One region of the Gluconobacter japonicus genome, then DNA from elsewhere that is predicted to be linked to it. Evidence: riboswitches for the same ligand, from Rfam matches in the RefSeq annotation. Region 1 holds a riboswitch; each other region holds the start of a gene.
What was found. Region 1 has a riboswitch for cobalamin ahead of metE (5-methyltetrahydropteroyltriglutamate--homocysteine S-methyltransferase). Riboswitches for the same ligand answer to the same signal wherever they lie in the genome.
Positions count from the first base shown of each region.

Region 2: linked by a shared signal. The riboswitch ahead of HKD32_RS08930 (CbtB domain-containing protein) and the one ahead of metE (5-methyltetrahydropteroyltriglutamate--homocysteine S-methyltransferase) in region 1 are both predicted to bind cobalamin.
Region 3: linked by a shared signal. The riboswitch ahead of HKD32_RS08910 (DUF1636 family protein) and the one ahead of metE (5-methyltetrahydropteroyltriglutamate--homocysteine S-methyltransferase) in region 1 are both predicted to bind cobalamin.
Region 4: linked by a shared signal. The riboswitch ahead of HKD32_RS08810 (TonB-dependent receptor) and the one ahead of metE (5-methyltetrahydropteroyltriglutamate--homocysteine S-methyltransferase) in region 1 are both predicted to bind cobalamin.

Region 1 is NZ_JABCQN010000001.1:170,353-178,188, reverse strand. It holds gene HKD32_RS00755 (MBL fold metallo-hydrolase) at 1-253, opposite strand, end outside; gene HKD32_RS00750 (peroxiredoxin) at 358-1,002, shown strand; gene HKD32_RS00745 (ArsR/SmtB family transcription factor) at 999-1,406, shown strand; gene HKD32_RS00740 (hypothetical protein) at 1,521-1,784, shown strand; gene HKD32_RS00735 (LacI family DNA-binding transcriptional regulator) at 1,929-3,011, shown strand; gene HKD32_RS00730 (HAD family hydrolase) at 3,052-3,717, opposite strand; gene metF (methylenetetrahydrofolate reductase [NAD(P)H]) at 3,764-4,630, opposite strand; gene HKD32_RS00720 (ArsR/SmtB family transcription factor) at 4,661-5,587, opposite strand; cobalamin riboswitch at 5,655-5,858, shown strand; gene metE (5-methyltetrahydropteroyltriglutamate--homocysteine S-methyltransferase) at 5,975-7,836, shown strand, end outside.
Region 2 is NZ_JABCQN010000003.1:541,464-549,299, reverse strand. It holds gene panS (ketopantoate/pantoate/pantothenate transporter PanS) at 1-314, shown strand, start outside; partial or broken gene HKD32_RS08960 (LysR substrate-binding domain-containing protein) at 296-1,201, opposite strand; gene HKD32_RS08955 (NAD-dependent epimerase/dehydratase family protein) at 1,319-2,209, shown strand; gene HKD32_RS08950 (M20/M25/M40 family metallo-hydrolase) at 2,248-3,966, opposite strand; gene HKD32_RS08945 (histidine phosphatase family protein) at 4,103-4,657, shown strand; gene bluB (5,6-dimethylbenzimidazole synthase) at 4,647-5,285, opposite strand; gene HKD32_RS08935 (CbtA family protein) at 5,308-6,024, opposite strand; gene HKD32_RS08930 (CbtB domain-containing protein) at 6,040-6,258, opposite strand; cobalamin riboswitch at 6,294-6,431, opposite strand; gene cobS (adenosylcobinamide-GDP ribazoletransferase) at 6,428-7,195, opposite strand; gene cobT (nicotinate-nucleotide--dimethylbenzimidazole phosphoribosyltransferase) at 7,192-7,836, opposite strand, start outside.
Region 3 is NZ_JABCQN010000003.1:533,482-541,317, forward strand. It holds gene HKD32_RS08890 (precorrin-8X methylmutase) at 1-588, opposite strand, end outside; gene cobG (precorrin-3B synthase) at 585-1,769, opposite strand; gene cobN (cobaltochelatase subunit CobN) at 1,766-5,134, opposite strand; gene cobW (cobalamin biosynthesis protein CobW) at 5,142-6,194, opposite strand; gene HKD32_RS08910 (DUF1636 family protein) at 6,191-6,583, opposite strand; cobalamin riboswitch at 6,704-6,937, opposite strand; gene cobU (bifunctional adenosylcobinamide kinase/adenosylcobinamide-phosphate guanylyltransferase) at 6,975-7,505, opposite strand; gene cobT (nicotinate-nucleotide--dimethylbenzimidazole phosphoribosyltransferase) at 7,566-7,836, shown strand, end outside.
Region 4 is NZ_JABCQN010000003.1:512,101-519,936, reverse strand. It holds gene glgP (alpha-glucan family phosphorylase) at 1-1,303, shown strand, start outside; gene HKD32_RS08815 (TonB-dependent siderophore receptor) at 1,740-4,055, opposite strand; cobalamin riboswitch at 4,404-4,605, shown strand; gene HKD32_RS08810 (TonB-dependent receptor) at 4,700-6,925, shown strand; gene HKD32_RS08805 (ABC transporter ATP-binding protein) at 6,940-7,686, shown strand; gene HKD32_RS08800 (ABC transporter substrate-binding protein) at 7,683-7,836, shown strand, end outside.

The DNA of each region.
Region 1 (7,836 bases):
CCACCGTCAGCCCTTCGCGGCGGACATAGTCCACAATCACCTGTGCAGAGCCGTTGGATGTGCGCCCGGCAGCGGCATCATAGTCGAGCACGCTGTCGATAATGGCTGCACGGCGCGTCACCGGGCAGTGAACGACGTGACTGGCGGTATTTGTCGCTTCATCAAAGAACGTGCAAACTACAGGAGATGGAACCTCACCGTTCTGCACACGCCTGATCTGGGCTGTCGCAGCTTCAATGGCAGCATCGCGCATGACGTTTTCACCTCTGGAGTTTATCGTTTCCAAAAAACTTATTATTGGTTTAATAAAGTCATTAACTATAACACGTCAAGACCCGGACAAGCTGGAACAGGACCATGACAGGCCCCATTACTGACGATCTTCCCTTCCCTACCCTGCGCATCGGGGATGAAGCTCCGGATTTCACTGCCCGTACGACACACGGTGAATTCGTTCTGAGCGCCCTGCGCGGACGCTGGGTTCTGCTGTTTGCCCACCCGGCAGACTTTACTCCCGTTTGCACAAGCGAATTCATCACCCTCTCCAGACAGGAACCCGCTTTCCGGGAACGGGGCTGTGTTCTGCTCGGATTGTCCGCAGACAGTCTGCCCTCACATCTGGCGTGGGTGTCCGCTATTGAAGAACAGTACAACGTGCGTGTTCCCTTCCCGATCGTGGAAGATCCTTCCATGGAAGTGGCCCGTGCTTACGGCATGATGGATCTACAGGCACAGAACAGTGCCACGGTCCGGTCGGTTTTCTTTATTGATCCGACAGGGATCATCCGCACGATCCTCACCTATCCCGCCAGCGTCGGACGTTCCGTTGCCGAACTACAGCGCGTCCTCTGCGCCCTGCAGGAAGTCGATCGGTCAAACATTCTGACCCCTGAAGGATGGCAACCGGGCGAACCGGCTATTGCGCCCCCGCTCCAGACACAGGAAGCCGTTCAGAAAGCTGGACCAAGCTGGTTCCTTCAACCGAAAAGGCCCCGCTCATGACCCTCCTTGCTCTCGAAGAAAGCCGTAATCTTGCAGAATGGTTGCGCGTCCTCGCGCAACCTCAACGCCTGACAATCCTCTCTGCTTTGCTGGATGGCCCGCATGCCGTCAGCGAAATCGAAAGCATGACGGGAATCGGACAGCCGACACTGAGCCAGCACCTGGGAACGCTACGGCGCAGCGGCCTGATTGAGTCTCAGCGTGAATCGCGTGCCATCAGTTACTGCATGGCCGATACACCCGATGCGGCCCGCGCCCGAATGCTCCTGATGACCCTTCGACCGGACGGCCAGGCCGTGGCACCGTCTGCAGCAGCCCCACTTCGCCAAGCGAGTATTCAGGCAGCATCCCAGGATGGGGCACGATTTGCCCGTATTATTCGCCCCCTGCCGCGGTCAGTGTAAAAAGGACTGTTTCCGGTCTATTTATGTATTTCTGTCATTTTCTTGACGGGCGTGTATTCAGACTGGAAACCGCTTCTCTTGCCGGACGCTTTTACATCAAAAAGGAGATGGCTCATGACCTGCTATCCAATCCGTTCCCTGATGACACTGACCTGCATGGTTGGACTGGTCCTTGGGTCCGCCCACGCTGCGACACGCGACGAGCAGAAACAGGCCTGTCAGGGAGATGCCATTCGGCTCTGCACCTTTGCCATCCCGAATGAAGCCAAGATCACGGCCTGCATGAAGAAAAAGCTGGATCAGCTTACCCCCAAATGCCGTGCCATGTTCGATCCCCCCGCCAAGAAGGCCAGCACCACCTCCAAACCCAAAGAATGATCTTTCCGGATTGTGCTGTCGTAATTGTGAAGACGGAATGGACCTCCGCAGGCTAATATTTGTTTTCAGGGTCTTAGCCCTGACGGATCAGCGCAATATCCCACAGGATTGCGTGAAAGATCCGTTTTCATTATTGGACAGCGTATGAAAACCACCCGTCAGCACGGCCGCCGCAAAGTTACCCTCAAGGATGTAGCAGCACAGGTCGGGGTGTCTCACACGACAGTCTCCAATGCCTATATTCGCCCCGGTCAGCTGTCTGCGGCGCTGCGTGAGAAGATTTTCGCAGCGGCACAGGAGATGGGTTACACAGGCCCCGATCCGGCAGCCAAGCAGCTTGCGACAGGACATTCAGGTGCGCTCGGATTTCTTTTCAGCGAAGACCTCCCCTACGCCTTCTCCGACCCGGCCGTCCTGACCGTTCTGAATGGCGTGGCCAAAAGCTGTAACGAGCTCGAAACCGATCTGGCGCTGATTTCCGCTGGCAGCAGCCTTCGTAACATGAATACGCCGGTTTCATTGGGCAACGCTGCTGTTGATGGATACATCCTGTACTCCGTCGCCCCAGACAGCCGCTGCGTCATGATGGCCCAGCAGCGCAATGTCCCGCTGGTTGTCGTCGATCAACCAAGGCTTGATGGCATTCCGTATGTTGGCATTGATGACCGGGATGCTGCCTACAAAGCCGCCAAAACACTTCTGGAGCTTGGCCATCGCAGCTTTGGCATCCTGTCTCTCAAGACGGCTCATGACGATTATTTTGGTATCTTGACAGCAAAACGCCGGGCCAACATCGCACACAGTACGATCGCCATGCGCCTGGAGGGATACCTGACTGCCCTTCAGGAAGCCGGGATTGCTCCCGAGACTGTTCCAGCCTGGGAAATTCCCATCAATTCCGAAGAGGCTGGTGCAGAAGGCGCCCGTTTTCTCATCAATCGGCCAGAACGCCCCACAGCGATCCTCGCGATGAGCGATCGTGTCGCTATCGGCGCCATGAAGACCATTCGCGCGGCAGGGCTGAGTATTCCGCAAAATGTGTCCATTTTTGGTTTTGACGATATTCCCGCCGCAGCGACCGCAGATCTCAGCACAATCCGCCAGCCCCATGAGCAAAAGGGCACGGAAGCCGTTCGCCTTCTAGTGCAGCAGGACGGCCGTCAAAATGTCATTCTCAAAACAGAACTCGTGAAACGCGGCAGTATTGGCCCAGCCCCCAAGGGCTGAGCCTTCCAGGGGCTGAGCCTCCCAGGGCTGAGCTTCCCCGTTACAGGCTGACGACGTTCAGAAGGTCGGAAACGCGATCAATCCGGTAATCCGGTCTGAGATCAATGCAGGGCTGCGCGGCACCATGACCATAACTCGCCCAGCAGGAGGCGATACCCGTATTGCGGGCAAAGGTCAGATCCGCCAGCGTATCCCCTACCATCAGGAATTCAGCAGAATCCGCTTCCGGGAACAGAGGCCGCACCCGATCCGTCATGACGCGGGGATCAGGTTTATGGGGATATTGCGGCTCTGAGCCTATAACGCCGCTGAACCAGCGCGACAGGCCAAAGCGCTCAATGCTTTTATGAACTGTCGGCGCATGCTTGTTACTCAGGACAACAAGCGTTGCGCCTTTGCCCTTCAGAGCTTCCAGAACCGGCTTCACCCCATCGAACAGAACTGTTTCTTCCTGATCGGCCCTTGGATAACTGGCACGGTAATGCCGGACAAATGCCCCGGCATCTTCGTCTTCACTGTCCGGAACGATAGCCTGAAAAAGCGTCTGAAGCGTCCCACCCTTCGACAGTTCCGCCTTGAGAGCATCAGGGGACGGACTGTCGTAACCACTGGCCTCGAAGGCTTCTTTCAGGCTGCGAAGAATGGCCGGCTGCGTTTCCGCCAGCGTACCATCGTAGTCGAGAAGAATGATCGGGAATCGTGTCATTCCCTTTTGTCACCCCGTTTGGGCTGGAAATCCAGCCCCCGCCTCTTCAAAGGGGACGACGCCCGAGCAGGCGGCAGAGAGCGGACGCTGTATCTGCATGATTCAATGTGTAGAAATGGAACTGCTCCACACCTTCGGCCCTCAAAGTCTGACACAAACGATCAGCAATGGTCGCAGCCACAAGCGTCCGCGTCTGTGGCGTCTCATCCAGCCCATCAAACAGATCGCGCATCCACCTCGGCACGTTTGCACCGCACATCTCGGCAAATTTCCAGGCCTGTGCAGCACTTCCAACAGGGAGAATACCCGGCACAATCGGCTGCTCGATTCCAACGGCAGCCGCCCGGTCCCGGAAGCGTAAGAATGTGTCCGCTTCAAAGAAAAACTGCGTTAGAGCCCGGTCCGCGCCAGCATCAATTTTCGCCCGCAGATGCTCCAAATCCGACTGCGGACTAAGTGCCGCAGGATGTGTTTCCGGGTATGCCGCCACGGAGATTTCGAACGGCGCAACTTCCTTCAGTCCGCGCACCAGATCCACAGCCCCCGCGTAACCTTCCGGATGAGGCTCATAGACGCCCCCGGCTGACGGCGGCGGGTCACCACGCAGGGCCACTATGTGCTTCACACCAGCATCCCAGTATGCCCGGGCCACGGCATCGACCTCTTCCTTGGAGGCCCCCACACAGGTCAGATGCCCAGCCATTGGCGCGCCAGTTTCCCGAACCATATCTTTCAGGGTGGCCAAGGTGCGGTCCCGTGTTGAACCGCCTGCCCCATACGTCACGGACATGAACTGCGGGCCAAAAGCAGAAAGCGTTTTTGCGTTCTCCAACAGCGTCGCGGCTGCCTTCTCCGACTTTGCAGGGAAAAACTCGAACGAAATTGCGGGCAGAGGCCCTGTCTGTGCGGCCATCACGCCAGCTCCTTAGTTCAATATTTGAGATCAGTTAGGACGTTGGCCAAGCCAGAGTTTGACCGTCAGTTCGCCTTCAAGAGCAACCGGCTCCGCAGGGACCAAACCAGCAGCACGAAACCAGGCTGCCATCTGGGCATCCGTGAAGCCGAGGCGGACATGCGCGTCCCGCGTGCGAAGTTCTTCACGGCTATGGGACGCAAAATCGACGATCAGCAATCGACCGTTTCCATCAAGAATACGGGCGGCTTCTGCAATGGCTGCCGCCGGATGCTGCGCGTAATGCAGAACCTGATGCATGATCGCGACATCCGCAGAGTGCTCTGGCAAGGGAAGAGCCTGAAAATCTCCCTGGCGCAGATCGACCTGCTCCAGACCCGCCGCCGCCAGTTTGGTTCGGGCCAGACGAAGCATGGCGGGACTGCGATCAAACCCAATGACCGTTTGGGCTCCCCCTCCCAGCAACTCCATCATGCGGCCGGTTCCGGTGCCTATATCCACGAGCCGCCCGATCGGAAACGCTGAAAGCGTCTTCACAATCGCAGTTTCGACTTCCCGTTCCGACACATGCAGAGAGCGCAATGCGTCCCACTCCGCGGCATGGGTTTCAAACCAGTCTTCCGCTGCAATAGCGCGGACATCCCGGATCGCCTGCAAGCGAATACGATCTGCCCGGATTTCCGCCGGCTCCCTCACAGTCCAACGATCCAACGCCATGAATACAGGTTCAAGAATTTCCGGCGTCCCTAGCGTCAGAAACACCCAGCTTCCTTCCCTACGACGCTCAATCAGCCCTGCGTCGGCAAGGATTTTAACATGCCGTGACACGCGGGGCTGACTTTGCCCGAGCACCTGCGCCACCTCGCCGATGGATAGTTCCATCTCGCGCAGAAGGGCCAGAATCCGCAGACGGGTCATGTCCGCCAAGGCCTGAAAAATAGTAAGTGCCTGCTCCATATGGATTTACATATAAGGAGTTCTTTATATGAGCAAGAGATATTGACTCTTTTTCAGAACATGCGGCAGTCATAAGGCTTGTCATGGTTCCATGTCGGATGTTCGCGCATCTGGTGTGGCTAAGAGGGAAGCCGGTGCAAAGCTGGCGCTGCCCCCGCAACTGTCAGCGGCGAGTGCCGATTCCACACAGGCCACTGGATGAAAGTCCGGGAAGGCGGAATCAGCGCGAAGACCCGTAAGCCAGGAGACCTGCCACGGCACATAACATCCTCCGGCGGGGCGTTCCGGAAGGGTCACGCATGTCTCCACGCCGCACATTTCCTGTTCGGGGCGTGAACGATCCTGCATGCCCTGCGAGCGCACTGCCACGAACCTGTCGAGGCTTTCATGACTGTCCGCGTCGCAACTCTGGGCTTTCCGCGTATCGGCACCCGCCGTGAACTGAAAACCGCTCTTGAACAGTACTGGCCGGGACATTCTTCCGCCGATGATCTGCTTTCCACTGCTGCGTCCCTTCGGGCGTCAGCCTGGCAGCGCCAGAAAGATCTCGGCGCAGAGATCATCCCCTCCAACGATTTTTCACTCTACGATCATGTGCTGGATACATCCGCAATGGTCGGCGCCGTTCCCCCCATTTATGGCAATGTGAGGGACAAGGTGGATCTGGGAACCTACTTCGCCATGGCGCGCGGCTCCCAGACGGCATCCGAGGAGTGTAGTTGCGGTCATGCTCATGGCGCACCTCAGGACGTTCCCGCCGCCGAAATGACCAAGTGGTTTGACACGAACTACCATTACCTTGTCCCGCAATTTACAGCAGACCAGACGTTCCGCCTCGCCTCCACAAAAGCGGTGGACGAATATCGGGAAGCCAAGGCGCTTGGGATTGAGACACGCCCTGTTCTGCTCGGTCCTGTCAGTTTCCTGCTTCTGGGAAAATGTGACGGCCCGGCGTTTGATCGTCTTGATCTGCTTCCTGTCCTGTTGCCCGTTTATGAACGGGTTCTGAAGGCCCTGCGAACAGAAGGGGTGGACTGGGTTCAGATTGACGAACCGTGCCTTGTTCTGGATCTGCCGGGACATGCTGCCGCAGCTTTCAAAACGACCTACAACACTTTGACAGCCGCTGTTCCAGACCTGAAACTGATGCTCGCGACGTATTTCGGTGCCCTCGGAGACAATCAGGACATCGCCCTAAGCCTGCCAGTTCACGGTCTACATGTGGATCTAGTCCGCGCTCCCGAACAACTTGCATCTATTCTTGAGAAAGCACGACCAGATCTGCTGCTGTCTCTCGGCGTGGTGGACGGACGGAATATCTGGAAGGCCGATCTGAACGTACTTCTGGACAATCTTGAACCGCTGGCCCGCCAGCGTGACCTCATCCTCGCGCCATCCTGCTCCCTTCTCCACACGCCAATTGATCTGGAACGGGAGACAGATCTGGACGTGGATGTGAAATCCTGGCTCGCATTCGCCGTTCAGAAAATCGAGGAGCTACACACACTGGCACGTGCCCTGAATGAAGGGCGAGACGTCGTGCAGGCCACTCTGGCCGAAAATGCTGCGGCTCTTCAGGCACGCCGATCTTCTGCAAAAATCAACGATCCTGCCGTTCAGGTACGCTCTGCGGATCGCAACCCAGCTCTCGCCCAGCGCCGTTCCCCCTTCCCCGCGCGCCGTCCGTTGCAACAGTCCAAACTCAGACTGCCGCTTTACCCGACGACGACCATCGGGTCCTTCCCCCAGACACCTGAAGTCCGCAAAGCCCGTGCCGATCATGCCCGGGGAGAGCTCTCTTCCGAGGCTTACGAAGTCTTCCTGCGGGAAGAAACCGCTCGGACCATCCGCTGGCAGGAAGATATTGATCTTGATGTGCTGGTGCATGGCGAGTTTGAGCGCAATGACATGGTGCAATATTTCGGGGAGCAGCTTTCCGGCTTTGCGTTCACGAAACATGCCTGGGTTCAGTCCTACGGGTCCCGCTATGTCCGGCCACCCATCATTTTCGGGGATGTGTCACGTCCAAAAGCCATGACGGTTGAATGGTGGGAATATGCCCAATCCCTCACCAACCGCCCCGTGAAAGGCATGCTGACAGGGCCTGTCACAATCCTGAACTGGTCTTTCGTACGAGACGATCAACCGCGTTCGGAAACCTGCCGACAGATCGCTTTCGCCATCAGGGATGAAGTGTGTGATCTGGAAAAAGCCCGGTGCGGCATTATCCAGATTGATGAAGCCGCCTT
Region 2 (7,836 bases), on a different contig from region 1:
CCCTTGCTCAAGCTGGTCCGCTGCTCATGCTGGGTGTCGTTCTGCACAATGCTATCGGGCTTGCGGGAGGGTACTGGGGAGGGCGACTTCTGGGTTTTGATGAATCCGTTTGCCGAACACTGGCTCTTGAGGTCGGGATGCAGAATTCTGCACTCGCAGCCACATTGGGCCGTCTGTATTTCTCCCCCGTTGCAGCCCTTCCAGGAGCTGTGTTCTCGGTCTGGCACAACGTGTCAGGGTCTGTTCTCGCCACAGTCTGGGCTGGCCGCCCGCGAAAAGAGAAAAATTCTGACACTCAGGATGCCGCCAGATAATACTGAAGGCGAGGGACCATGAAATCCAGAAAGGCTCTTACTCGGGGTGGGCTCTGACGGCCTCCCGGATAGAGCGCATGAATGTCTTCTTCATCCTGCACGCCTGCATCAGCCAACACTTCGATCAGCCGCCCTGCCTGAATATCATTCCGCACATGATATTCGCCTAACCGTGCCAATCCCGCACCCTGAACGGCCAGCCTGCGTACGGTTTCCCCGTTGTTGGCCAGAAGCGGCCCGCGCACTAGCCGATCAACCAATCAACCTTTTTCATGAAGAGGCCAGACAGGCGCTGATCGTTGGAAATTGAAACCCAGACACCGGTGATGGCTCAGATCTCTGACAGTCTGAGGCGTTCCATGTCGGGCCAGATAGGCAGAAGAGGCCACGATCTTGCGTGGAGCAGATCCAAGATGCCGGGCGGTCAATCCTGAATCCTGCAAACGCCCTACCCGGAACGCAACATCCGTTCGATCCAGATAAAGGTCGGTCATTTCGTCTGACAGGGAGAGGTCAATCACAATATCCGGGTAAGTCTCCCAGAAAGCAGGCAGAAGGGGTTCAAGCCCAAGCGTTCCGAATGCAACCGAAGCATTCACCCGAACCGTACCCTGTGGCTGCATGTTGCCGGTCGTTAGACTGCGTTCAATGTCATCAAGGTCCGCAATCAGGGCTGTGGCCCGTGCGTAATAAGCTTGCCCTTCCTGTGTCACGGAAAGGCGACGTGTGGATCGTTCAATCAGACGCAATCCCAGACGTGCCTCGATGCGTGCAATCAGCTTGCTGACCGTCGAAGGCGTCATTCTCAGAAGACGCGCTGCCTCTGAAAAACTGCCACTTTCCACAACGCGCACGAAAACCTGCATTTCGCGGACGCGATTATCCACAACGCCACCTATGAATTCCTTTCATAGGTTTTGTGCAATCTGAGGGAATTATCAAGTCTCAAAGAAAAGATCATCTTCCCCTCACGTTCTAGCTTTACTGAAGCAGAGGCAAAACAGATGAAAATCTTCATCACCGGCGCAAGTGGCTATATCGGGGGTTCCGTCGCAGCCCATCTCGCCGCAAATGGCCATCAGATCCGAGGCCTGATCCGCGATCAATCCCGCGCGGGAGAACTTCGATCTTTCGGCATCGAACCCGTTGTGGGTACCCTCGACGATAGCGACCTTCTGATGGTCGAGGCACAGAATGCAGATGCCGTGATCAATGCAGCTGACAGTGATCACCGTGGTGCAGTTGAAGCGCTCTTGAAGGGGCTCGAAGGCAGCGGAAAGCCGTTTTTGCATACAAGTGGCAGTTCTCTGGTCGGAGACGAAGCCCTCGGTGAACCTTCCGATGCGATTTTTACGGAAGAAACTCCTGTAACTCCGGCACCTGACAAGGTCGCGCGTATCGCAATCGATACTCTCATTCGGAATGCCGCACCTGATATCCGCTCAGTGGTTCTGTGCAACACCATGATCTACGGACGCCATCTGGGGCCAGTTTCGCAAAGTGTTCAGATTCCGCCTCTCGTGGCGCAGGCCCGGGAAAGCGGCATCAGCCGACATATCGGCCGTGGTCTCAATCGCTGGTCAAACGTCCATATTGCAGACGTTGCCGTGTTATACGAACTGGCTCTTACGAAAGCGCCAGCTGGCAGTTTTTATTTTGTTGAAAACGGCGAAGCATCGTTTCGTGAAATCACGGATGCGATTGGTGCCGCTTTAGGCCTTGGGCCATCGAAGGATTGGGCCCCTGAAGAGGCGATCAAGCGCTGGGGCCGTGAACTTGCAGTGTTTGGCCTGAGTTCCAACAGCCGTGTCCGGGCTGACAAAGCGAGGAGGGAACTTGGCTGGACACCAGCCCATCGTTCATTGACGGACTGGATCCGGCAGGATCTTGCCTGAAAATATCCGAGTGGAACGAACCGCTCGGATATTTTCTCTTAGTGAGCCGAGCGGGTGTTGTCGCTCTTCTCCCGAATGGCCCGGAATTCCGAACCACCCTTCCAGGTCGGCCAGTCATGCGAGAAGGCGGCGCTATAGCCAACCTGACGCACGACTTCAACGTCCTGCGCCGCGCCGCGCACATCCCAGTCGGCGCTCCAGGCATCACAGGCCTGATGGTAGCAGGCCATATAAGACGTCAGCCACTTGCTGCCTGCTGCTGTTCCGCCATTGAGCAGATCGAACGGGCCAGCCATGTCCATCACGGCGAGAACGGGCACGCCAGCTCGCGCGAAGGGCAGGTGGTCTGCACGATAGAATGCGCCACGTTCCGGCATGGCTTCCGGCTGCGTTGTACGGCCCTGCTTTAGAGCTGCTGCAGAAAAGTCATCCTGAAGGGTATCCTGACCCGCGCCGATGATGAAGGCATTATGGGCCGGTCCCGCCATCTGAAGAACATCCATCGTCAGATTGGCAGCAGTCTTGTCCAGCGGGGCGAGCGGATGCGCCACATACCAGCTTGATCCCAGCAGACCACGCTCTTCACCCGTCCAGGATGCAAAGCTCACAGTGCGCTTTGGCTTCGGGCCGTTTTTGAAAGCACGCGCGATTTCAAGAACAGCGGCAATGCCGGAACCGTCGTCGATCGCGCCACGGCGGATGACGGTGTTACCCTGTGCATCGGTGCTCTTGCCAAATGCATCCCAGTGAGCACCGAACATGACGGTTTCATCCGGATAGGTCGAACCTGTGATCTTGCCGATCACGTTCTGGCTCTGGAGATGATCCACCTTGACCGACATATCAAGCGAGAACGTCGTGTCATGAATATTGACCGGGTGGAAGTCTGGCGAACGGGCCTGACGACGCAGACGATTCAGATCCAGACCGGTCTGGGCAAAGAGCGCATGGGCCGCATTGCCTTCGATCCAGCCAATCAGCGGAACGGACTTCAGATCCTTGTCGTCAGGCAGGATGTCATATTCCTCACCCTGCGGCGCAACAACGGTGCTCCACGGATAGGATGCGCCCGGCGTGTCATGAATGATGAGCGCACCTGCGGCACCGCGACGGGCTGCTTCCTCGAACTTGTACGTCCAGCGGCCATAATAGGTCATGGTCTTGCCGCCAAAACGTCCGGCTACAGGCTCTTCTGGTCCAGCGTCAAAATCCGGATCGTTGACAAGAAAGACCGCAATCTTGCCGTGCAGATCAACCTGTTTGAAATCGTTCCAGCGACGCTCGGGAGCCGTAACGCCATATCCAACAAATACCATCGGAACATGGGACAGGCGCAGACGTTGGATGGGCTGCAACGTGGAGAGGGCCACGTCCTTAAGCTGGTGCAGTTCCAAAGTATGACCGCGCGTGGTGACGGTCGCTGTGGCTTTCGGGTCAGGACGGGTGCGGATCATCGGGACGTTCTGCGTCCAGCCGCCGTTCTCGCCACCCGGTTCAAGACCGATCTTCTGATACTGCTCGATCAGCCATTTGACCGTAACGGCTTCTCCCGGCGTGCCCGGTGCCCGGCCTTCGAACTCATCCGACGACAGCACACGCATTGTCTCGGACATCCGCGTGGGATCAATGGGGCCGGAGGCGCCGGTGTTGGGAGCTGCCTGCGCGGTGGAAAGGCCAATTAAAAAAGAAGTTGAAGCGAAAGCCGCCAACCCGGTGGCCAGTCGTAAACGCTGGCGGAAAGACAATGTGTGCATCATGTCCTCAGTGTGTTTTGAAGATAGGTCTAATGAGATAACAGGCACTTTACACATCACACGGCCGTTCCGGAAATGGTCTAAAATCGCTTGTAGGGCGGGTTGACGAAAAACATGCGCCACCCCCATGTTTCCACACATGAAACTTGCCACACTCCCGGTTCTTCTCTCACGTCATCCACAGGTCGCAGATGCCGAAGGCGTCTGTTACGGACGAAAGGATATGACGCTGATGGCAGGATGGGAGCCAGTTGCGGCTGGCCTGTTGACGCTAGCCAAGGGAATTGGCAGCTCAGTTATTTATACATCCCCGTCTTCGCGTTGTTTGGCTGTCGCGCAAAAAATGGCAGAGCGAAGCGGTTTGCCAGTGTTGCAGGATGATCGTCTTCAGGAACTGTATTTTGGATGTTGGGAGGGGCTGGCTTGGGCTGATATTCCGCGTCAGGCTCTGGACCACTGGGCTAGCGATCCAGAGGGTTTTTCTCCACCCGGAGGAGAAAACGGAAAAAGCCTTCAGGAGAGAGTGCAGGCTTTCTGGTCGGACCTGCTTCGGCTAGCGCGACCAGCTCTGGTCATTTCTCATGGTGGACCATTACGCCTGCTGGACGGTCTGGCCCGCGGAATAAAGCAGCCGGATCTTCTGGCGCCCTCCATGCCGCAGGGAAGCAGCCGACTGTACTACGTTAGCGTCTGATCCACTGACGACGTTCCGGATTCCGTTTTTCCCAGCCCATGCGCTCCAGCTCAGGCGTATCAGCTTGTTCTGTCGGGTATCCTACGCAGAGATAGGCTACGAGATCCCAGTTGGGTTCAGCGTTCAGTATTGTTGAAACGGTCTCAGGATCAAGAATTGACACCCATCCGAGCCCGGCCCCCGATGCTGTTGCCGCAAGCCAGAAGGTATGGATTGCCATGACGGCAGACCATGTCGTGGTTTCGGGCATTGTTGCGCGTCCAAGGCCATGCCCCTGATCTGGTGTGGTTTCGCAAAAAACTGCAACATGGTGAGGAGCATCATCCAGCCCGGCCAGTTTGAGACTGGCATATCCAGCTGCCTGTTCTCCGTCATATCCCTCAAGTGCGCGGGCATTGCACGTTTCGAAGCTTTTTCGAACCGCTGATTTCCGGGTTTGATCTTCCACAAGAACAAAACGCCACGGCTCGCTCAATCCTACAGAAGGAGCGAGCGTTGACGCCTGAAGCAGATCATCCAGAAGTGCAGGAGCAACAGGTTCACGTCTGAAATGACGGACATCCCGGCGCCAGGTAAAAAGACGCTCAAGATCAAGCCGAAAATCTTCAGAAAATGCAGCAGTTGTCACAGTTTTTTCTTTTCCGAACTTTTCAGTCGACTTGTTTCTGAAGGACGCCAGCCGCCAGCGGACCAAAAAGTAATCCGAGCGTAATCCACAGAACGGCCTGCATTCCAAGCGCCGCTTCACGAAACCGCCAGAGAACCGTCGCAGGAAAATCCGTAGGCACTTCATCAATATCAGGCATTCCAGCTTGAGCTGCCACGATAAGGCTGATGAACACTGCAATGGTCACAAGTATGCCATTCCATTGACCAAGGCGCCGGATAAGAGGTCGGCTGGTCATGAAAGCGGCGGTGGCTGCACAGAGCGAAAGAAGGATCATCCCGAAATAGGTTTCAGTTCGGAGCGTGATCGTTTCAGGTAAACCTACGGCAGGAGGGTTGGGAGGATATTTCAGATCCGGGACAAGCACAAAAATTACGAAGGCAGCGGCTGCCAGCAGGGCTGAAAGTGCGCGCGGCGAAAAGCGCCCGATACGACCGTAGGAAAAAGCGAAAACCGTTGCGAAAATCCCGCCATACGCTGCACCGTACATGACAGCAGCCGTTAGAAGCCCAAAGGAAGCCTGTACGGATCGGCTGACCAGTTCAGGTTCGGGTAACTCCCCAGAAGCAAGATCTTTAGCACTTTCGAAAGCGATGGCCAGATTGACCTGAGGCTCCCCAAAGATACGAGCGAACAGAAATGCGAGAAAAGCAGCAGCAACCCCGGCCATCATGCCGCGGGTCAGAAGGCGACCAGCCATGTTTAAGACCTGCCGTTAGTGGCAGGGGAAGCCAAGCAGATGACGGCCATCATGAACGAATTCATGCACTTCGTGGCCTGAGATCAGGGATGTTGCACCCTGTTCTGCGCCTACAAAGTAGAGCAGTATCAGGCTCAGTATGACTGTAAAAACAGTCCACGGCACAAGAGCACGAACGGGAATAGCAATCGGTGCTGGGGTGCTGCTGGAAAGTGAGGAGAGGCTCTGGCTCATGATGGGCTCCGCAAGGAAAATGTGCGTTCTGCGGTGAAAACTGCTTCGGAAAAGGAGGTCTGACTCCGCATTGAGATGGCAAATGCGTTACAGTGGCGCGACCGCACCGGGTTTACACCGGTTTCCCCTTATTTTTCTGGTTATCAAAGTAATCTTCCACACAGGCGTGTCAACTGTTCCCTGTCGCAACGAGTGCTGTCAGAATAACACACTCCGTGATGCTGGCTGTGGCTCCCAGAACATCACCTGTATATCCGTTTAAAAACCGCTTTGCCGTAGCTCTTGAGACCGCTGCGACGCACAGAGACAATAGACACGTTAATACAGCGATACGGGATGAAACGCAGAGCACCGTGACACAAAACGCCGAGAACAGGCATCCCAGGACCTGATTCCGCGTCAACCTCTCCAATTGTCGTGCCAGGCCATTGTCCCGAGCGGGACGCAAAGTAAAAGGCAGAAGTGGCAGCACAGCTCTCGATAAGGTGCCTGTCAGGGCAAGAGCAGGAATGACCAGAATGATTGGTAATGCAGCAAGTGCTGTAACACGGATCAGAAGGCAGACCCCGAGTGCCAATGCTCCGTAACTTCCAATCCTGCTATCACGCATGATCTCCAGTCGTCGCTCTGCAGTATAACCGCCGCCACAGCCATCAGCCATATCGGCCAAACCATCTTCATGCAGGCCTCCTGTCAGAAGGATCTGTATTGCAATGCTCCAGACTGCCGCGACGGTAACCGGCACATGAACAGCGCATAGGCCCAGAAAAACAAGGCCGGTTAAAACACCTACAAAAGCGCCAATAAGTGGCCAGCACCAGACCGACCGGGACAAGGACCATTCCTCTCCCGTGACGCGCAGCCATCCCAAGGGAAGACGCGTCAATAACCCGGCACCACAGGCAATATCTTCCCGAATGGTTCGCCAGAGTTTCATTCTGTTGAGGGCGCGGACTTCTGGGAAACAGAAGCTTCCGCGAATGTTGCCATGCCATTATGGCAGGCTATGGCGCCGCGCAGAAGCGGAATGGCCAGACCTGATCCTGATGCTTCTCCCAGTCTCAGTCCGAAATCCAGAAGAGGTTCCAGCATGAGAGATGCAGCCAGGTTGCGGTGCCCCGCTTCTGCGGAGCAATGGGAAAGACGTGTATGATCAAGTGCTTCCGGGACTATCTTCACAAGAGGAAGAATTGCCGCGGTACATACAAATCCATCGAGCAAGACGGGAATGCCATGATGACGCGCGGCCAGAACGCTTCCCATGATAGCTGCCAGCTCGTATCCACCAAGGTGGCGGGCGACCTCTAATGGGTCACTCAGAGTGCCCCTGTGAAGCGTGATGGCCTCATCAATGACCGCTGCTTTCAGCTTGAGCCCGTCATCGTCAAGTCCCGTCCCACGACCAGCCCAGTCTTTGCCTGTTCCGCCCAGAAGGGCCGCGCATAGAGCGGCGGCGGGTGTTGTATTGCCAATTCCCATTTCACCGGGGCAAAACAAATCTGCGTCCTTGGGCACAGCTCTGTACCCGACTGAAACAGCAGACAGAAAATCTTCTTCCGTCATTGCTGCGGTCTGTGA
Region 3 (7,836 bases), on a different contig from region 1:
TCCCAGACGCCCGCGAACAATCACATGCGGCAAGTCTGATCTTTCAGCCAGGGCATCCTTGGATTCAGCGGCCCCAACAAATCCTACTGGCATACCGATAATGGCTGCAGGTCGTGGGCCGCCCGCGTCAATCAGTTCCAGAAGATGGAACAAGGCGGTCGGGGCATTCCCGATTGCAACAACGGCTCCCTCAAGCTGGTCTCCCCACAGATCGAGAGCAGCGGCTGAACGCGTATTCCCAATGGTCCGTGCGAGTTCCGGCGTGCGGGGATCACGCAGAGTACAGATTACAGCGTTATTCGCTGGAAGCCGTGCTCGTGTCACACCATGTGCGACCATCTCTGAATCACACAAAATGGGCTTACCTGCTTTCAAAGCGTCTCGTGCAGCCCTCACGAGGTCGGCGGTCATGCTGACTGAACCTGCGACATCAACCATCCCGCAGGCATGAATGATGCGAACCACGATCTGTGCCTGTTCGGGTGTGAAAGCAGACAGGTCCGCTTCGCCCCGGATGGTGGAAAAGGATCGGGCGTAAATGGCAGCGCCATCCCGGATGTAGTCGTAAGAATAAGGTCCGGCGCTCAAGCCTGTATCTCCTTCAGTTCGCGGGATAGCAGGCCCCGGATTTCGGGTAAGTCCCTGTCGGCCCACGAGACCGTATCTTTCGTGCACCCATTGCGCACAGCATCATATCGTCCGTTTCTGGCAATGAGCGTCATATCTGCTGCGCCGGGATGAGCGCATCCTTTTACGCAGCCTGAAACATGCAGCACACAGCCAGGAGGAACGTCAGATGCCAGAGCCAGGGCAGTTTCGGCAACATCCTCTGTTGCTCTTTCACATCCTGACACACCGACACATGCTTCAATCCGAAGGCGCGGGTCAGCAGCGTCCACGATAAAATCAGGATGGTTTGTGGTATTTTCAGGCATGATGACACCTCGCCAAGGCGTCACGCGCAAACGGTCTTCTCCGAGCTGTTCGGCCAAAAAACTGAAGTCAGCAGCCTGCAGCCTACCGAACGGAAGCCCCATTCCGACCCGGTGTCCGGGAAGTTTGCCCACAGGAAGCACGAAAACAGGAACAGGTTCGGTTGGAAGATATTTCCGGAACCCTACCTTCTCCAACAAGGCTTTTGTGGCGCCATCATTATGGGCTGGACGCCTGATGTCTGGCTGTCTGGCGAACGCATCAGAGAGGGCTACAACCCTTTGGACCGCCAGTTCTTCGTCCAGGACCTCCGTTGTCAGGCCTCCACAGCGTACGGCCCACCCATCCTGCTGCGCCTGAAGAACTATATCGGCGAAAAGGGCTCCTGGAGGCACAAAACCGCCGCCATCCACACCCCACCCGAACTTGCCACTCAGGCTGTCAAGCCGATCATGCGCTAAGAGCTCGACCTGAAGTCTTCTGGAGACCAGAAGTGTATCAGGATGGCAGGCCGGATCATGTTCAGCCAAGGGGGAAACAAGAACTGCCCGTCTTCGCTCCCGTGCCGGGTTAGGGTCAGCGATTCCGCATTCCACTGCGATGTTACCGGCCAAATGAGCACCGTCCAGCGAGAAACCACGAAGTTGCAGGTTTCCCCGGTTCGTCAGTTCGATTGTACCATTTCCATGTTCAGACGCGATTGCGGCTATCGCGCGCGCCTGCCTTGCATCAAGCCCCTCTATTGGAGGTCTGATCCGCACGAGAAAACCGTCGCGAGCCTTCATCGGCGCAAAAAGATCGGGACACCAGCCACGGATCAGAGAGGTATCGCTCATCCCTGCTCCCCCTCCAGAAACGCTGTTACGCTATTGCTTCGGGGATGCCACAGGCCGCGACGGATCATGCCCTGAAAGCGCTCTCGCATCGCATGTCGCGCCTGCGGATTGGCGCGTTCCAGGAACGTATCGCAGGTTTCGTCTCCAAGTGTAGCCGCAAAGACAAGATCAAATTGGTGATCGAACCGCGTTGGCACCGTTGCCGCGAAGGCGCATAGTGCATCCAGCCCACGCGCCATTTCCGCGGCCCCACGATAATCATGGCGCCGCATACCCTCCAACCACCGCGGGTTTGCCAAGCGCCCCCGGACGATCCGCGCAACTTCCGCTTCAGTATCGCGCAGACGTGGTGCGTCCGGACGGGATGTGTCGCCATGCCAGAGGGCAGGATCTGCTCCAAGCATCTCAGCAGCGGCAAAAAGCCCCCCCTCATGTGCCGCTACGTCAGAGCTCTCTAGAATATCGGTTTCCGCATGGTCCTGAACATGCAGAATAGCATCCGTCTGTTTGAGCTTTTCTGCCAAAGCTGCCGCATTCCGCGTACCGTCACGCCCCCCCCCATACATCCAGTCATTCCCTTCAAGATAGGACTGACCGAGTTCACACCGCGTCTCCCACGTTCCTCTTGCCAGCATTTCCTCAATACCGGTTCCGTACGTTCCCGGAGCGGCTCCGAAGATCCGTGCTGTTGCCGCTTTTCGCTCTTCTCCTTCAAGATCGTGGACACTGGCGGCGAGAGGGTTCCACTCTTCCCCTTCTTCGCGGGCAGAGACGGCCTGAACGGCCTGATCGAACAAGGCAATCTGACCGGGAAAAGCATCTCGGAACAGACCCGAAATTCTGAGTGTGACGTCTACCCGTGGCCTATCCAGAACAGCGATTGGCGTAACCTCAATTCCGGAAACACGCCCACTGGACGCATCCCAGAGAGGTTCAACGCCCATCAGAAGAAGCGCCAGTGCCAGATCCTCTCCACCAGTCCGGAGCGTAGAAGAGCCCCACAGATCCATCACGATGCGCAGGAGTGGTTCGCCCTCTTCCTGAAGATGTCGCAAAAGGATCTGCTGCGACTGCGCTCTTGCCAATTCCACAGCGGATGCCGTTGGCACGGCCCGAGGGTCCATGGTGAACAGATTACGGCCAGTCGGAAGAACATCTACTCGTCCCCGGGTCGGTGCGCCCGAAGGACCAGGTCGAACAAGGCGTCCTTCCAATCCAGCAAGCAGCGAAGCCATTTCCGCGTCCGCACTGGCTTCAATCAAGGAGGCAATCTCGCCCGCTGGCGTCTGAGCGACCGAAGACACCATCGTCGCGAGCCTGTCTGCATGAGGGGCGATTTTCCCGAAAACATGTAGCCCATCCCGGATCTGAAGATCTTTCACATCACAAAGATAGGCATCCAGACGGGCCAGAGCCTCGGCTTCATCCCCCTCGCCCGCTTTTACACCGCTTTCTGCCAGCAAGCCCATTCCGGATGCACGGTCCAGAATGGCACGCCGCAGGATGGCACCCCGTCGGCGGTCCAGGCCGTCGGCTTCCGCGAATTCATCAATCAACTGCTCCAGTTCGGCCATCCCGGCATCGAGCCCCGCCTTCATGACAGGTGGCGTCATGTGACCGATGGTAACAGCACCAAGACGCCGTTTGGCAGCCGCAGCCTCCCCTGGATTATTGACGATAAAAGGATAGAGGACAGGCAATGCTCCCCGCAGAACAGCAGGAGCACAGCCTTGCGACAGTGCAACGGCTTTTCCCGGTAGCCACTCCAAAGTGCCATGCGTTCCAAGATGAACCATTACGTCAATCTGGCACACTTGACGCAGCCAGAGATGAAACGCGACATAGGCATGACGCGGGGGCGTATCAGGATCGTGATACTGTGCCTTGCGGTCCAGTGCTGCGCCACGATCAGGCTGGACTGCGATGACTATATGCCCAAGTCTCAGGGCTTTCAGGCAGAAGCCATCGTCCTGAAAAGCGGCGTCGTCCTCTGGCTCGCCCCATGCGGTCAGAACAGACTGCCGGAACTGGTCCGGCAAAGTTTCAAACGCTTCCCGATACTCCTGAAGGCTCAGAAGCTGTTGGACTGGCTTGTTACATAACGAGTTTGCAAACTGGGTTTTGGACCATGTTTCGGCGCCCCCGCAACTGTACCCTTCGTCTTTCAGTGCTTCCACAATGGCACACAGACTGGCAAACGTATCCAGGCCAACGGCGTGAGCCGACTGGCCCTCTGCGCTTGGATAGTCAGACAGGATCAAGGCCAGATGTCTGCTTTCGGGCTTCAGATTCCTCAGTCTTGCCCACGCATTTGCCTGGGCGACAACAGCCGATATGCCTGCCGGATAAGGATCATGCCTCGCTGCATCCCCGGGAGCCGTTTCTGACTTGAACGAAATAGGTCCTGCCAGAAGCCGCCCATCCAGTTCGGGAAGAACAACCTGCATCGCGAGATCGGATTGAGACAGGCCGCGTCCGCTCTCTTCCCATGACTGACAGGTTGAATTGGGTTGCAACACCTGAAGGACCGGCACATCCGCGTCGTCCAGTGGAGAACATCCGCCCTCTCCTCGAGCAGAAAAGAAGGTTGCATTCAGGATGATGTCGGGGCGTGACTGGGTCAGATGATGACGCAGGTATTCGGCGACGTCAGGATTTTTGAGAGAGGAAACATAGAGCACGTCTGCCGAGAGACCAGCCCTCTCCAAGGCATCTGCCAGACAGTCGATGGGCGCTGTATCTGCGGCAAGAAGATGGGCGCGATAGAAAACAACTGTTGTCTGCAAAGAGAGGTTGGGCTTTCCGGCGCGATATAGCCCGGCATATGGCACAGGCTCCGGCATCCCAGCCAGATCTGCGCCACATCCGGCAAGATGTGCCATCAGAATCAGTGCACGGCGGGTGTTGTCCGGGCCTCCTTCTTTCAGAAAGCCCGTGAGCCGTTCATGATCGGTCGCGTGAACATTGGACCATTCTTCCAGCCTTGCGTCCTGACGAGCATCTCCCGGTAACAAGGCTAGCGAAATGGACTTTCTGGCACAGGAGTTTCTGACTTCTTCCGCACCATATCGCCAGTAATCAATCCCCCCCAGAAGACGCACCACAACACAATGCGCTTCAGAAAGTGTCTGTTCGATATACAGATCGACGGACATCGGATGTCTGAGCCGCGAGAGATTGACCAATCTCAGTGAGAAGCCAGCCCCTCCCTGGGACGAGGCGTTCAGCTTTTCGTAGGCCTGTTCCAGCGCCAGAAGATCACTGTCCGAAAAAGACAGGAACACGACGTCCGTTGGCGCATGGTCGAGATCCTCGGCCACGTCCTGATCGTCTATTCCATGTCGTTCGCGGACAAGAAGATGCATGACGAACTCAGGCGCCCAGTAACGCGGCTTCGATGGCTGCGCGATCCAGACCGGTCTGTCCGATCACGACCAAGCGTCCGTCACGCGTGCCGTCTGTCCAGGGCACATCGAATTCATGACGAAAGCGTGTTCCCACGCCCTGTACAGCCAGGCGCATTTTCTTGCCCTGTACTGCCACAAAACCCTTCATTCTCAGGATATCGAACGTACCCGCCACGTCACTGAGGCGCTTCAGGACCGCATCAACACCGACCTGCTCTGGCATGACAACAACAAAGCTCTCAAAATCATCATGTTCATGATCATCCGCTCCATCGTGATTGGACGGTCGTGCCTGAAGATCATCTTCCGCACTGGCTCCAATTCCAAGCAAAACGGCCGGATCAAGACGTCCTTCAACGGCCCGCAATGTTACGACCTTACGCGGGACAGCCTTGATGATGGCTGCCTCGACAGCATCCGTCTCGACGGTTTCCAGAAGATCGGTTTTGTTGAGAACGATCAGATCTGCCGCATTCAGCTGATCCTCATAGACTTCAGCGAGAGGATTATCGTGATCAAGAGACGGATCAGCCGCCCGCTGGGCTGCTACTGCAGCCGGATCATCGGCAAAACGGCCTGCTGCTACGGCAGGTGCATCCACCAGCGTAATCACGCCATCCACCGTCATGCGTGTACGGATATCAGGCCAGCTGAACGCTTTCAGGAGAGGCTTGGGGAGCGCAAGACCGGACGTCTCGATGACAATATGTTCCGGCGGATCAGGACGATCAATCAGGGCCTGCATGGTGGGAATGAAATCGTCTGCAACGGTGCAGCACAGGCAGCCATTTGTCAGTTCGACAATATCTTCGTCCGGACAGTTTTCGATGCCACAGGAGCGCAGAATTTCTCCATCGATCCCAAGAGAACCAAATTCGTTGACCACAATAGCGATCCTGCGCCCGTTCGCTTGCGCCAGTAGATTGCGCAAAAGCGTCGTTTTTCCGGCACCGAGGAAGCCTGTGATAATCGTAACGGGAATTTTGCGGCCGATACCTGAAATGGACTGGGACATCATGAAAGTTCCTGTGAGACAGAAAGAGACGCTGGCAGACGAGCGAGGATCATATCAGAAAGAGAAGCCGGGCGCTTTGACGGCATGACTGTTCCCGTTTTTGAGGCTCGATAGAGGCCTAGGAACGTCCGTAGGTCCTCGATTTTCTCTGGACCAAGTTGCCCAAGGATCAAGGTCCATTTTTCCGGCATCGACACAGCCGCGACGCAGCCGCGACTACATGTGGCCATGCAATCTACAGGCTGGATACTGAAATTGTCTTTCTCGGCATGCCGGGCAAGTGCCTCGTAAAGCTGACGCCCCTGAACGGGATCGTCAGTCAGTGGCAATCCACGACGGCATGTTACGCAGACATGCAGGACGGGTCTGGTCTGAGGCAGGGTTTCTGCCATGGCTTCGTCTCTCTTGCAGCCCGGACGGGCATAACAAAAGGCGCAGTAAAAGGCCTCCGGAGTTCGGAGGGGACCCACCGCAACGGCGCGCCCTCACAGTCCGGGCACCCCGCCGGATCATGACACTTGGCTCCGATGGCAGGTCTCCTGACTTACGGCCGAGACGCTTTCAGCGCCTCCTCTCCTGCCAGACCTTCCCGGACGTATTTCCAGTGGCTGCATGGCCCAAAAGCCATGCTGGCAGGACAGATAACCGTCCACAGTTGCGGGGGCAGTGCTGGATTTGATCCACAAGATCGCACCAGCTTCCCTTTTCATCCTCCTTTCGGAGGAACCATCACTTTCTTTCCTATCGCTGCTATTCTGGAGTGTCAAAAGCCTTGTAGGGCACCTACTTGAGTTTCAGCGATAACCCCGCAGCAACGAAGAGCACCTCGTCCGCGATAGCAGCAATCCGCTGATGCAGAAGACCCGCCTCATCCCGAAAACGCCGTGCCAAAGCATTCTCCGGAACAATTCCCAGCCCTACTTCATTGCCCACCAGAACGGTCTGATGCGCGCGCTCTGAGAGCGCGGACAACAGGTCTTCTACCGCTGCGCTGACATCTCTTTCATCCAGAACAAGATTGGTCAGCCAGAGTGTGAGGCAATCGACCAGAACAGGTTCCGGCCCTGCATTCCGAAGTACGTTCGCGATATCATAAGGTTCTTCGATCGTCTGCCATCCCAAGGCTCCCCGACTGGCACGGTGTAAAGCAATCCGGGTGCGCATCTCTTCGTCGTAGGCACGACCGGTCGCCAGATAGATCCATGGCGCAGGTTGGCTAGTGACAAGGGCTTCAGCAACGCTACTTTTCCCGGATCGAGCCCCTCCCAAAACAAACGAAATTTGACGCTGGCCTGTTGGGCCATCCGAATGCATCACGTCTTCTCCCGTCTCATTATCTTGCATGTGCCCGGATAACAGCACAAAAGACACCTCATGCCGACTGATGCTTCATTTTCCGTTCCAGACATTTCTTTCCCCAGCATGAAGGACCTCAGGACGGCCTGCCTGTCGCTACCTGAGCCAGATCGTGCCTGTGGAGACCGCATCAGGCAACGGGATGCCCTGCTGACCAAACCTCCCGGCAGCCTGGGGCGACTTGAAGAACTTGCGCTCTGGCTTGGTGAATGGCAGGGCACGGACAGGCCTGTTTTGGATAAAGTCCAGATCACAATTTTCGCGGGCAATCATGGTGTTGTTCAGCGTG
Region 4 (7,836 bases), on a different contig from region 1:
CGTTACCAATGGCGTTCATACCCCTACGTGGGATTCTGTTGCAGCGGACGATCTCTGGACCAGAATAGCGGGGAAGGGACGCTGGCAGGGAACGCTCGAAGGCCTGGGAGACGCTGTCCGTCATCTGGATGACGAAAGTTTATGGCAGATGAGATACGCCTCAAGGCGTGGTCTTCTTCAGGCGTTATCCGAAGAGCTTCCATCCCGACAATGTACCGTCGGAGAGGATGGATTGTGGTGCCTGCCAACCCCCACTCTCAGGCCAGACGCACTTACGATCGGGTTTGCCAGACGATTTGCGACTTACAAGCGCCCGGATCTTATTCTGCATGATGAGGAACGACTTGTCAGACTTCTGAAAGACGAAAGCCGCCCTGTTCAGATCATTCTGGCTGGAAAAGCTCATCCCAAAGACATGGAGGGGCAGGCCATGATTACGCGCTGGGTCAATTTTTGCCAGCGTCAGGATATCGTGGGCAAAGTCGTCTTTCTGGCAGATTACGATATGGCTCTCGCACAGAAGATGGTCCAGGGCGTAGACCTCTGGCTGAATACGCCGCGTCGTCCGTGGGAAGCCAGCGGCACAAGCGGCATGAAGGTTCTGGTGAATGGTGGCCTGAATCTTTCTGAAAGGGACGGATGGTGGGCGGAAGCCTATACCCCCGAAGTCGGATGGGCTTTGGGGGACGGGTTGGAGCATGGAGGCGACCCGGCTTTCGATCATACCGATGCGCAGGAACTGTATCGACTGCTGGAAGAACACGTTTTGCCAGAGTTTTTCGAGCGGGATGAACAAGGCATTCCTCGGGCCTGGATCGCCAAAATCCGGGAGAGCATGGCTCGTCTGACACCGCATTTTTCTGCAAACCGCACTGTTCGCGAATATACGGAGACGTTCTATCTGCCTCTGTCAGAGCGCTACAGAGAGCGGCACCAGATCGATAGCTCCTCTGCCCCCGATATTTTTGACCGTAGTAAAATGCTTCAGGCAGGATGGAGCAGCCTCCGGATTGGAGAGGTGGTTATTCCTGATAAGGAGAGTGGTACATTTCCTCATGCTTTCATCCATCCCGGAACGATCGATCCAAAATTGCTCGATGTTCAGCTTTATGCCGAACCAATAGAGGGGAAGGCGCGGATCGTGCCTCTCCATCGAACTGAAGATCTTCAGGATGGGTGGATCGCTTACGAGACAGATGTGAATCTGGAGGGAGAAATCTCTGATTATACGCTTCGTATCATACCCGTTATGGACGGTCTGTGCGTTCCTCTGGAGGCGCCTTTCATCCTTTGGCAACGATAAAGGATATCTGCGTGGTCGCCAGGGGAGTGGAGTATCATGTCACGAGATCTGACACGGTACTTTCTCCGTCTGTGCGATCTGCCCCAAGCGTGCACTCATGCAAAAAGGCGATCCTGTATTAAGAGGCATTATTTTCTTTTGTGTGAAGAAAACTTATCTCTCCCGAGTGTTTTCTTTCATGGAGGACTATACATTCCTCGTGTTCCAGCGGCAGCCGGAGAAAGATCATGGAAAAACGTTGGGTTCTTCTAACAATTATTATCGTTCTCGCAGCTCTCATCATGCTGTTGATGTGGTCCAAGCAAACCGATCCCGGTACGGTAGGGGCAGGCACACATACAGAGAAAACTGCTCCCCAGGCGCTTAACACCGTGCCTCCGTATCCTTTGAGCCACGGTGTATTTCAGTCAATTTGTAGAGCAGCCTAAAGCCGGCGTCAGAAGTTTGATCGGAGCGTAAACATGAAGTTTCTCGGCTCTCCGTAGTAGTTATAGTAGTAAAGATTACCGAGGCGCTGGTAGTAACGTTTGTTGGCGATGTTGTTCAATGTTGCAGACAGGGACAGATATTTGTTCCACTGATAGCTGGCTTGAACAGATCCAATGATATAGCCGCCCTGAGTGACGGTGCGGTTGGTACCAAAAGTGCCGGTCTGGGCATTCAGACCACCTCCGATACTCCAAATGTTTTTCTGTGCTCCATGATAAGGTTCAAAGCGATAATGCGTCCACAGCTTCCACAAGTGCTTGGGTGAGTTCCCGGCATAGGTTAGGCCGGCTTGGGTCGCATTTCCATTATTGACGATCTTGTTGTCGTTATATGTGTAGCTGGCGTTGATGTCCCATCCTTCCAGCGGGCGACCAATCAGTTCGGCTTCAGCGCCCTGACTGCGGGTCTTTCCGGTAGCGACATAACAGTCATCCACCCCACCCGGGCCACAGATGGCACCAATCGTACTGTTGTAGATTGCTTCGTTCTTCTGGATGATCTTGTAGCCTGACAGGGTCATGCCCAGATGGCCTTTAAAGAACTCACCCTTGATACCACCCTCAAGCTGATTGCCTCGAACAGGGGCAAGGCGCCCCGTTGTGTCGAAAGCCGATTGCGGGGAGAAGGTAGAAACATAGCTGACATAAGCCGTGACGTTTGGACGCAGATGGAGAACGCCGCCGATATAAGGGGTCAGAATACCTTGTTGATCAATGTCGGTGCTGGTTGTGCCAACGGTTGGGGAAATACGACGTGTCTTGCTGACGTAACCACTGACGCGACCGCCAATCAGAATAGCAAAAGGTGAAATCGGTTTGATTTGTGCCTGGCCGTACACGCCCCACTGGGTCGAGGGCTCCCAATAGCGATTGCTGATCGTAGGAAGCGCAAGGGATGGAATAGAGCCTGAGGCAGTCAGCGGAATTCCTCCCAACGCAGCATAGCTGCGGGAATTTACGCTGGCTCCGCCACCTTCATAGGCGTAGCGGTCATAATTGGCGCCCATCATCAGGGTATGTCGTTGCCCGAAAAGATGAACTGGCCCCGTGACATAGGCATCCAGACCATCATTTGTTTCGTCATACCGAGTATTGGCGACGACAAAATTTCCGGTTCGGGCCGTAGCGTTATAGGCATTGAGATATGCATATTGCAGCATTGTATCGGCTGTTCGGTGCCGATAGTTGATGCGCCCGCGCCATCCATGTGAAAACAGATGCTCAAGTTGAGCTTCTACTTCCGTCATGGGTACTTCGGATTTCCCCCAGTTTGCGCCAACAAACGTACTGGTTGGCAGCTTCAAATCCGCACCGTTGCTGGCACGGGGAAGACCCATGTAGCGCGTTGTGTCGTTGGTCTGGGATGTGACTGAAACAGTCAGCGTGTCACGGCGGGTCAGATGGACATCTGTCACGCCATAAATCGTCCAACGACGGTCGTAGGCGTTGTTGTAGAACTGATTGCGATCAGTCCCTGCAAATACGAGACGGGCAGAGATGATCTTTGAATGTGCGATGGGTCCACCCACATCCAGTGTGGCGTGATAGTTATTCCATGACCCGGCAGAGAACGAGGCATTTCCCTGGAAATCGTTGGTTGGACGCTTGTGCACGAAATTGACGCTACCACCAGGTGTGCTGGAGCCCTGTAGCATGCCATCTGGCCCGCGTAGAACCTCGATACGGTCATAGATTGCCAGATCATACTGCTGGCTGAGGGTCAGTCCCCCCATGGATGGAACGCCGTCATACTGCGCCTGCAGAGTAAATCCACGCGCTGTGTATCCGCCAGTTCCGTCTCCATACATGTTGACGTTGACACCAGCGACCTGTTTGAGCGCAGCATCAACCGTATTGAGATTCTGATCTTTCATCTGCTGGCTGCTAAGCACCGAGATGGATTGAGGAACGTCCATGGGCTTAAGCAGCATCTTGGTCGTAGAAACAGCCGAGACAGTATAGGTGCCGGTCCCATCCGTAGATGCGTCCTTGCGGTGACCTTCTACAAGAAGTTGTTCGATGCTTCCGGGAAGCTGGTTGTCGTCCTGGGCGTTCGAATGCGCTTGTGTTTTGCTGTCCTGGTGAACGGAAGGGGTTTTGGCCGAAGCCGTGGGAAGGAGTTTTTTATGTCCGTCTTCAGGTTTCCCAGTATCATCAGACGTAGCGGCAAATGCGCCAGTCCATGACCCGGACAGCAAAAAAGCTGTGAACAACGCAGGATAAAGCTTCTTCCGGGGTAAGGAACCCGACAGGACAGGTTTCATGGAATGGTCTGACTACCTCCAGCAAGAATGAGTGTTCGCGGGAATGTTACATATATTTCTGCGAACTTTTTATGAAGATGATACTCATTCTCAGAAAGAGCAATATGAAAGTTAAATGTTTTTTCAATATAGAAGTGTTGCGAAGCGATTTTCCAAGAGTTTTCAGAGGTATCATAAGCCTTGGAAAACCTTTGATATATATACCCCATAGGGGAATCGTTCAGAGCAGGTCTGCCGCGCTGGCTTGTCTCACTTCGTCAATATTGCAATAGCAAAACTAAATTTAATTCAAAAAAGCATATTGTTATGTTATAACATATATGTTTGACTGTTCTGGAGTTTCGGTTATGTCCCTTGCTCACGGATGGTTCCCCGAGAGGGGATGAAAAGGGAACGCAGTGAAATGCTGTGGCTGCCCCCGCAACTGTAAGTGGTGAGACAGGCCACACGGAGGCTTTTACGCCCGACCACTGGAGCGCCTGCTTTGGGAAGGTTTGTGACCTGTCATTGATCCGCGAGCCAGGAGACCTGCCATCGAAAATGGTTACAGACGAAGCGGAAGGGCGGGGTGCACCGGACGCAGTGAGGGTCTCTTTCTCTCACTCATCGTAGTGACGCATTGTTGAGTGAAGTTTGCGTTATCCATGAGGAAAAAGAGTTTTGTTGGTGTACTGCCTGTCGCAGCACTCACCGTGTGCCAACCAGCATTTGCCCAGACGGAAGATGTTCGGAAGACCGAAACAAAAGCAAAAGAAGAGCACATCACCGCACATGGCCGGGTACAGTCTCTTAAAGACACAGCGGCAATTGGCGGACGGCTTGGACTAACGGTTCAGCATAACCCTGCAACCATCAACGTCATCCAGCGAAGCGTTATGGAGCAGCGGGGCTATGCTCATGCTGAAGAGGCCGCCGATAGTGCTCCGGGCGTGTCATCTGGTGGCTCTCCCGGAAGTCCGGCCCAGATGATGATGCGTGGCTTCAGTGGGAATCAGGTTCTGATCCTGCGGGACGGGATCTATTATGGCCCAACCACCATGGTGAACCGTCCACTTAACAGCTTTAATCTGGAGAGCGTTCAGGTTCTTAAAGGTCCATCATCCGTTCTGTACGGACAGGGTGCTGTGGGCGGGACTGTGGACATGCGAACACGCGACCCTGCATTCGATGGTCCTCATGCGAATGCGCTTGTGTCCTATGGCAGCTTTAATACCTGGAATGCAGGTGTTGGAGGCTCTGTTCCTATCACCAATACCTTGGCAATCCGCAGTGATTTCAGCCGCACGTCCTCAGACGGGTATGTCGCAGGGGCTGACCCGCACAGTAACGATTTTACAACTACATTGCTCTGGCATCCGTCTAAGAAGTTCACAGCCCGTCTGAGTGTGGACTATCTCACAGATCGGCTTTCAACCTATTACGGAACGCCTCTTGTTCCACTCTCCCAGGTGCATGATGGGGTCGGCGGTTTGCTGTCTTCCTCCAAAGGGCTTGGGGTCAGCCGGTCTTCACTATGGCGATATTACAATACAAAGGACGCCAAAGCAGGCTCTGTCAACGTAACACCCACACTGCATTTAACGTGGCAACCCACTGTAAATACAGCTTTTCATAACAAAACTTATGTCGTGTATGCCAATCGTACATGGAACAATACTGAGTCCTATAGCTATATCAGCACCCCGGGCCAGACAGATGCGAGCGGAAACGCAATCGCTCCAGGACGCGTCGGTCGTGATCGGTTCTATGTTTACATGAACCAGCATCAGGTTGGAGACAACGTGGATGGACAGTTTGATTTCCATCTCTTTGGAATGAAAAACCGTCTCGTGGTCGGCGGGGATGCCTATTATGTACGGCTGATCCGAAACCGTGGGTTTCCTGATGCTAATTATGCAGACAGCGTTTCTTTGGCCAGCCCGGAACGGACGCAAACGGGTAGCTTTGCCGGCGAGTATCCTTACACAAAGTCACCCACAACAATGGTTGATGCCGGTATCTTCATGGAGGATGTGCTGACAATCCGCGATAACTTTCGGGTTGTAGGAGGCTTTCGTTATGACTGGCTGAAACTGGATCGTCAGAATTACAGGCAGAATGGGACTTTTAACGCGGGAACAAGCTTCAAAGGCACCTACCACCCTGCCAATTTCCGTATTGGCCCTGTTTATGATCTGACGGACAACATCAGTCTTTATGGTGTTTATACGACCGCCGAGGACCCACCAGGCTCTAATATTTTCCTCGTCAACAAAGATCAGTTCAGTCAGTTGAGCCGCTCTCGACAGGGCGAAATCGGAGCCAAGGGGTCGTTCTGGAAAGGGCATCTGACCTCGACGTTATCCCTCTACGATATCCGGCGAACCCACGTTCTGGTCGCAACAGGGGTCGATACCGTTGCGACGGCAGGTGTGCAGAAATCCCGTGGTGTGGAATGGCAGGGGGATCTGGCACTTGGCAAACACTGGAGCCTCTCCGGAAACGTCGCATACACGTGGTCGCGATATGGCTCTTTCCATCCGTCAGCATCGGTGAATGCGTCAGGCAATCAAGTCCCGAATGTTCCTGCGGTGACGGCTAATCTCTGGGGTGTCTGGTCCCGCATTGCGGATCTACCCGTCGATCTTGGAGCAGGAATGCGGTACGTCTCTGCACGTCAAGGAGATTATGCTAACACACTGAGTTTGAAAGATTATGCTCTGGTTAATCTTTTTGCTGCATGGCACGCTTATCGTGGTGTCACGGTGTATGGCCGGATTGACAATGTGGGTAACAAGCACTTCATCCAATGGGCTGACACAAGCTATCCAAGCGAAGTGATGCTCGGAGCCCCACGATCCTTTTCCATCAGCCTTCAGGCCGGCTTCTGACAGTGTCAGACATCATGCTGCAGGCTGAAGGATTAGGATACGAGGAGGCCTTGGCTCTGGCGGATTTCTCCGTCAGGGCTGGTGAGCATATTGCGATTATCGGGCCGAACGGTGCCGGCAAGAGCACTTTGCTAAAACTCCTGGCAGGCTTGTTGAAACCCTCTAGTGGCTGCGTCACACTTGCTGGCCAACCACTCCACAATCTGACACGGCGAGAAATTGCTCGGCAGATTGCATGGTTGTCCCAAAGCGATGATGTTGCATCAGAGTTTCTTGTCTCTGATTACGTTGCTCTTGGCCGATTGCCCTTTCAAGGGATTGAAGATTCGGCGGAAGGGAAGACCGCAATACAGACTGCCATTCATCATTGTCGTATCAATTCGTTAATGCCACGAACCATGGGAGGCCTGTCAGGCGGAGAGCGCCAGCGTGTTATGCTGGCGCGCTGTCTGGCGCAAACCCCTCGTATCCTACTGCTGGATGAACCGACCAATCATTTGGATTTATCTGCACGTTCAGAACTGCTGAACCTGCTTCGAACGCTTCCCATGACTATTCTTGCTGTTTTGCATGATCTTTCTCTTGTTCCTGATTTTGCAGATAGAACGCTCCTGTTGAAAGAGGGACGTCTGATTATGGATGACGCGTCACGGAAGGTTCTGTTTTCGCCGATGTTCGAGCTGGCATTTAACCAGAAAGCGCATCAGGTTACGCTCGACGATGGACATGTGTCGCTTTTGTTCAGACCGATACAGCCGTGAAAAACTGTCTGAAAGCATTTGGTCTGGGCACGCTTCTGAGTATTCAGAGCGCATTTTCTTATCCGGTCACGATCCAAAGCTGTGGTAAGCCAGTAACCATAACGCATAGGCCAACCCATGCCGTCATTCATGATGTCAACATGGCAGAAA